Regions from separate parts of the Microbacterium sp. NPDC090281 genome, predicted to be linked through region 2. Evidence: predicted binding sites of a transcription regulator. Region 2 holds the regulator's gene; the other holds the start of a gene.

Region 1 (3,405 bases), on a different contig from region 2:
CGGTCGTTCGACGAGATCCTGTTCGGTTCCGCAGCACCCGCCGCAGCTGGCGAGGCCACGACGCCCAGCGACGACGACCATGCCGGTGTCGAAGACCATGCCGGTGACGACGACCACGCCGGTGTCGAGGTCTTCGCCGATCTCAACGGCACCGGCGCCTCAGACACTGAGGATGCGGTTCCCGACGCTGAGGATGCGGTTCCCGATGCTGAGGAAGCATCCGAGAACGACCCGCGGTCGGCTGCCGTCAGCTCCATGCTCGCTGCAGCTGCACGCGCGTACTACGAGGACGAGCCGAAGGACTACCCGCTGAGCGCGGAAGACCAGGCCTCGGAAGACGGCTCCACTGAGGAGGGCGCACACTGGACCGTCGCGTCCACCGGCGTCATCGACACCGTTCCGCTGGCCGAATCAGCGGAGGCAGTCTCCGACGAGCACAGTTCCGAAGAGCAGAGCTCCGACGAGCACAGTTCCGAAGTGAACACCTCCGAAGAGAACAACTCAGACGTGAACACCTCAGAAGAGCACGCCTCAGAAGAGCAGAACTCTGACGAGCTCGGTTCCGAAGTGAACACCTCAGAAGAGAACAACTCAGACGAGAACACCTCGGAAGAGGACAGCTCGGAAGAGGACAGCTCGGAAGAGGACAGCTCGGAGGGATCCGTCGCGGCTGATGAGACCGACGCCGAGAACCGCGACGAGCACGTCGACGAGACCGACGGCGAGAACCACCCCGACGGTGAGAACCACCCCGACGGTGAGAACCACCCCGACGGTGAGAACCACTCCGACGGCGAGAACCACCACAGCTAAAGATCCTGCTGACGAGAACGCCCTCCGGACCTACGGGTCACGGAGGGCGTTCGTCGTTCCGGGGCGTCGTGCCGGCGAATGGATCTCGCTCCGTGGCGAGTCAGGCAGGCCGGGGGCGGATGACGGGTCGGCGGCTGCCCTTCGATGTGGGCACCGGCGAGGTCGCGACGATCTCCTCGACGCTCGCCGGCTCGGTCGAGACGTCGAGTCGCAGCGCCTGCGTGAGGGCCAGCCCATGTCGCGTGGTGAGGATCAGCCGGCGGTACTGCTCGTCGCCTTCGAGGTCGATCACGACGCTCGGGCGACGGCGGCGGATCAGCACGAAGTCGAGGCTGCCCGCGGCCTTCCAGCTGCCGGCGGCGAGAACACCGGGGATGTGCGTCCCGGGGTTCGGGACTCCGCGGAGCCAGGTCCAGGCGTCTTCCGTCAGCTGCACCTTCGCGATGGTGTCGCGCGAGATCCGGAGGTTGTCGCGGTGGAAGGTGGCGGCACGTTCGATCGGCGAGAGCACGACCTCCAGTTGCGTCTGGTCCAGCAACAACGTCACCATGTCACCCAGTCTGCCAGCGCCGCCCTGCCAGTTGTCTGGAAGTTGTTCACAGGAACACAACGATCCCTTGTCGGTTGGCACCAGTCATCAAGATTCCCCATTCCACATTCGAATATATGTACTATACTCGATCCATGGCCGCCATCGCGAACGACATCGAGCACTGCGCGGCGCTGCTCGATGCGTGGGTCGAGAAGCGTCGCCTGATCGCAGCGCTCGAAGCCGAGGCTTCAGCTCTCCTCGCCGACCGCATTCGGGTGCTCGACGACGATGTGCGCGAGCAGCCGCAGCATCGTGAGTCGATCCGTCGATCGATGATCGCCGAGTACTCCGCGGCCGGTCGCATGTCGAAGGGCAGCGTCGAGTACGCGTTCGCAGATGCCCTGTTCCTCGAAGCAGAGCATCCTGTCGTGCAGCAGGCTTTCCGCGACGGTGCGATCAGCGGCGCTCATGTCCGAGAGATCGTGCGAGCGGGGATGGTGGTTCGCCAAGCTGTCCGCGACGGTCGTGCCGTCGCGGAGACCCTCGCGCTCTACGACGCAGCCGCCCTGGTCGTGGCTGAGCACGACTCGCCCGCTCGCACACGAGCGGCAGTACGGCAGATCGCTTCGTCTCTCGCCGGCGAGACGATGCTCGAGAGGCACCGGCGCGCCCGCGGCGAACGGTCGGTCACGGTGCGTTCTCTCGACGACGGACTCGCGATGCTTCAGATCGTGCTCCCCGAACACCTCGCCCATGCGATCCTCGATCGCCTGACCCGACTCGCGCAGCACGTCGTCAAGACACTCACCGACCGTGGTCTTCATACCGACTGTGATCCTCACGGAAGCGCAGCGCCGATGCTCTCTCCGGATGAGCTCGACTCGGGCACCAACCCGATCTTCCTGCAAGATCTGGCGGCGGATGACACCCTCCGCGATGCTCCTGCTCTCAATCACTATGCGCTCGGCACCCACCGTCTCGACGACTCCTGGCTCGACGCGCACGTCATCTTCAGCGAGGGCGACACCTTCACCACCGATCCGTCGCACAGCGCGGAGCACATCGCGGCCGACGAACGCGGCATCGATGCGGTTCGCGCCGATCTGCTGAGCGACCTGCTCCTCACCAGCGACCCGTCCGCGGCGAGCGGTACCGGGCTGGAGAACATCCAGGCCCGCATTCAGGTCACGGTCGCCGCCGGCACTCTGATCGGAGCCGACGACCGGGCGGCCGAACTCGACGGCATCGGCCCGCTTCACCCCGACATCGCTCGCGATCTCGCCGGGTGCAACGGCGGGTGGGCGCGACTCTTCCTCGACCACGCGGGGATGGTGACCGCCACGTCTGCCTACACTCCGACGGCGGCGATGCGCCGGCATCTCCAGGCCCGCGACCAGCACTGTCGATTCCCCGGGTGCCGCACACCCGTCCACCGCTGCCAGGTCGACCACAATCACGACCATGCCAGGGGCGGGAAGACGTCGATCGACAACCTCAGCCACTTCTGCGTAGGGCATCATGCCCTCAAGCATCCTGACGTCGACGAAAAGCACCGGTGGCATGCGCGACAACTCACCGGTGGAGATATCGAGTGGATCAGCCCGCTCGGTCGGATCTACACCGATGCGTCACCGCGTCGCGTCATGTTCGTCTGAGCACGCGTCTTCCGAAGGGACGAAGAGCAGAACTGCACGCTCCCTGGCGCGACGACAGCCTGGTCACCAGGGCAGCTGATTAGGCGGTAGCGGTAGCGGCTGCGGCAGCAGCCACGGGAAGCGCGGCCTCGATGTGCTGCAGCTCCTCCTCGCCGTGTGCGGCGGTGAGGAACCATGCCTCGAACACGCTCGGCGGGAGAGCCACGCCCTGCTCGCGCAGCGAGTGGAAGAACGGAGCGTAGCGGAACGACTCCTGCGCCTGCGCTTCGGCGTAGTTCCTGGGTGCCGAGGCGCGGAACGACGCGCTGAACAGGTTGCCTGCTCGCGCGACCGCGTGGGTGACCCCCGCCGCCGTGAGTGCGGCATCGAGAGCGCTCGACACGCGTGCGGACGCCGCGTCCACCG
Region 2 (3,405 bases):
GGTCGCGCAGCGCCGACGGGAGCAACTCCGTCGAGGGTGACGCGCTGCAGAGCCCAGCGACCGTCGGGGTCATCGGCGAAGACCAGTTCCGTGTCGCTGAGCCATTCCGGCTGCAGCGCCGCTCGCGAGGGGATCGTCTGCGGGGTACCGCCGTCGACCTGTGCGATCTGCACGCGCGCGTTCTCCCACGGCATCCGCCCCTGGTTCCAGGCCACCCATGCGACACGGGTCCCGTCGGGGGAGAGCGCGGGGTGGGCGTAGAAGCCTTCTCCCTCCGCGACCACCCTGATTGCGGACGCATCATCGGCGGCGGAGCCGTCGAGCGGGATCTCGACGATCGAGCGAAGATGCGGCGTGGTCGAGAGATCTTCGCGCACGGCCAACAGGCGTCCGTTCTGCAGACGCAGGCCTCCGTGCGAGGGGCCCGGAGCCGTGAGGGGGACGAGTATGCCTCCCGCCGTCAGACGACGGACCCGCTGGTCTCCGGCATCGACGAAGTACAGGCTGCCTTGGTCGTCTGCCGTCCAGGCTCCTCCGCCGTACTCGTGAACGCGCGAACGGGCGCTCCAGGGCGCAGGGAGAATCTCGGCGCCGGAGGAACTCCGTACCGTCACACGTCCCTTCTCGGTCGGCACCGACTCGCCCCACCAGATCTCCGTTCCGACGAAGCGTGCGCCGTCGATACGGGGGGACGATGCCGCAACCGACGCGGCGGAGTAGGGCGATGGCCAGGAACCGTACGGGGACGACGACATGCTTCGAGCCTATGGCCGACGACACCCGGCGTCACACGAGTGCGCTGAGTCGTCGAGGTGATCGGGGTCTTCGAGGTGATGTGGGGGTCTTCGGGTGAACCAGGACTGCGGCCTTACCGGCGGAGAATGTTCGAAGGCCCTCCCGGGAAACCGGGAGGGCCTTCGTCGTGATGCGTCGGGTCAGACTGCGCGGAGTACTGCCACGATCTTGCCGAGGACGACGGCCTCATCGCCGAGGATGGGCTCGAAAGCCGAGTTGCGGGGGAGCAGCCAGGTGTGACCGTCGCGGCGGCGCAGTACCTTGACCGTCGCCTCGCCGTCGAGCATCGCGGCCACGATCTCGCCGTTCTCCGCACTGTTCTGCGAGCGCACGACGACCCAGTCGCCGTCGCAGATGGCGGCGTCGATCATCGACTCGCCTGAGACCTTGAGCATGAACAGGTCGCCCTTGCCCACCAGCTGGCGGGGGAGGGGGAAGATCTCCTCGACCTGCTGATCCGCGGTGATCGGCACGCCGGCAGCGATGCGGCCGACCAGAGGGACGAGAGCGGCGTCACCGACCGGGGTCGCGACGTCGGCCGGGTTCTCGGTGCCGCTGCCCGGCAGGTCGATGAGAACCTCCATCGCCCTGGTCTTGCCGGGGTCGCGCCTGAGGTAGCCGCTGAGCTCGAGCTGACCGAGCTGGTGAGTCACGCTGGAGAGCGACTTGAGGCCGACTGCGTCGCCGATCTCCCGCATGCTCGGCGGGTAGCCGTGGTGTGCGATCGAGTTCTGGATGACCTCGAGGATCGCCATCTGCTTCGGGCTGAGGCTCTTGCGGCGGCGCGTCCGTGGTGCCTCCGACTCGGGGGCAGAGTTCTCGCTCATGGTGCTCCTTAAGTGCGTGATCCGACTTCGCTCTTCGAATGTCGGAGGCCCGTGGTGGGGTATCCCTATCGAAACCGTATCCGAGAAACCGGCTGATCTGGAAGATCTGTTCGAGCGTGTCGGCCAATTTCCGGTTGTGGTTTCGAAGAATACTTGACAGATGTTCGAACTCGAAGATATCTTCGGTACGTAGCTTCGCATTCACGGCTCCCGGCCGAGACGCGAATGCGAACGCTACGCCAACTTCCCCGGCGGCCTGACGGCTCCGGAACAGGATAAGGAGCACGACATGAGCAGCATCAGCTTCAGCACCGCAGCAGTCATTCCGGCATCGTCGCGTCCGTCGACGCGACTGCGGTTGACGACGCGTGGTCGTGGTGTGCTGCTGGCGCTCGCGTCGGTACCCCTGGCAGTCGGCATCGCCTTCGCGGCACTCAGCGGAGGCAGCGCCATCGCCTCAGGGGCAGACACGGCTGCAGTGAGCGTCGAGACCGTGACGGTCATGCCGGGTGACACGCTCTGGTCGATCGCGACCGGGGTCGCACCCGACGCCGATCCGCGCGACGTCATCGGCGAGATCAGTCGGATGAACCTGCTGCGAGGCGGCGAGCTCCAGATCGGCCAGACTCTCGCGATTCCTGCGCAGTACGCGAACTGAGCAGGTCGCCGCAACGTTTCGTCATCCGCTCAGCGGGCGGCTTAGCATGGGAAGGGTGACCTTCTCCCTCAACGATCTCCCACTTCGTGACGATCTTCGCGGACTGACTCCGTACGGTGCTCCGCAAGCGCCTCTTCCGATCGCGCTCAATGTGAACGAGAACACCCATCCGATTCCGGATGCAGTGGCGAGTGACATCCTCGACGGCATCGCTGTGGCGATCCACGAGGTCAACCGCTATCCGGACCGGGAGTTCACCACCCTCCGGGAGTCTTTCGCGGAGTACCTGGGCCACGGTCTCACTGCCGAGCAGATCTGGGCCGGCAACGGTTCCAACGAGGTGCTGCAGCACATTCTGCAGGCGTTCGCAGGCCCGGGGCGTACGGCGTTCGGCTTCGCCCCGACGTACTCGATGTACCCGCTGATCGCGCAGGGGACTGGAGCGCGGTGGATTGCCGGTACCCGTCAGCCCGACTACACGATCACCGCCGATGAGGCTGCGGAGCAGGTGCGCGCAGCCGACCCCGACGTGATCATCCTCTGCTCGCCCAACAACCCCACCGGTACACCGCTCGGTCTGGATGTCGTCGAAGCGGTCTATGAGGCGTCGCGGGGCATCGTCATCGTCGATGAGGCTTATCAGGAGTTCGCCCCACACGATGCGGCATCCGCGTTGACCCTGCTCGAAGGTCGGCCTCGACTCGCCGTCTCCCGCACGATGAGCAAGGCATTCGCCTTCGCCGGGGCCCGGGTCGGCTATCTCGCGGCAGACCCGGCCTTCATCGATGCGCTGCGTCTGGTGCGGCTGCCCTATCACCTGAGCAGCCTCACCCAGGCGGCGGCCGTGGCTGCGCTGCGCAACTCCGACGTGATGCTCGGCATGGTCGAGGAGATCGTCGAGCAGCGCGACCGGATCACGGCGACCCTCGAAGCGCTCGGGTACCAGCCGCACGAGTCGTGGTCGAACTTCGTGCTGTTCGGTGGCGTCGCCGACCCTAAGGCGACCTGGCAGCAGCTGTACGACCGAGGCGTGCTGGTGCGTGACGTCGGCATCCCGGGGCACCTCAGGGTGAGCGCGGGAACCGAGGCCGAGACCACCGCGTTCCTCGACGCGCTGGCCTCGAT

The links. Region 2 encodes LexA, which represses DNA repair genes until DNA is damaged. Its sites were predicted from a motif close to TCGAACANNTGTTCGA; they were not measured.
Region 1: ACIQTX_RS04080 (DUF222 domain-containing protein) is a predicted target of LexA. The motif match lies at 1,472-1,487, and genes of this name have one in related genera.

The regions. Positions count from the first base shown of each region.
Region 1 covers NZ_JBIVYH010000001.1:855,464-858,868, reverse strand. The annotation lists gene ACIQTX_RS04090 (ATP-binding cassette domain-containing protein) at 1-813, shown strand, start outside; gene ACIQTX_RS04085 (hypothetical protein) at 914-1,363, opposite strand; gene ACIQTX_RS04080 (DUF222 domain-containing protein) at 1,498-3,000, shown strand; gene ACIQTX_RS04075 (glutamate-1-semialdehyde 2,1-aminomutase) at 3,080-3,405, opposite strand, start outside.
Region 2 covers NZ_JBIVYH010000002.1:35,021-38,425, reverse strand. The annotation lists gene ACIQTX_RS14410 (prolyl oligopeptidase family serine peptidase) at 1-755, opposite strand, end outside; gene lexA (transcriptional repressor LexA) at 936-1,622, opposite strand; gene ACIQTX_RS14400 (LysM peptidoglycan-binding domain-containing protein) at 1,912-2,280, shown strand; gene ACIQTX_RS14395 (histidinol-phosphate transaminase) at 2,336-3,405, shown strand, end outside.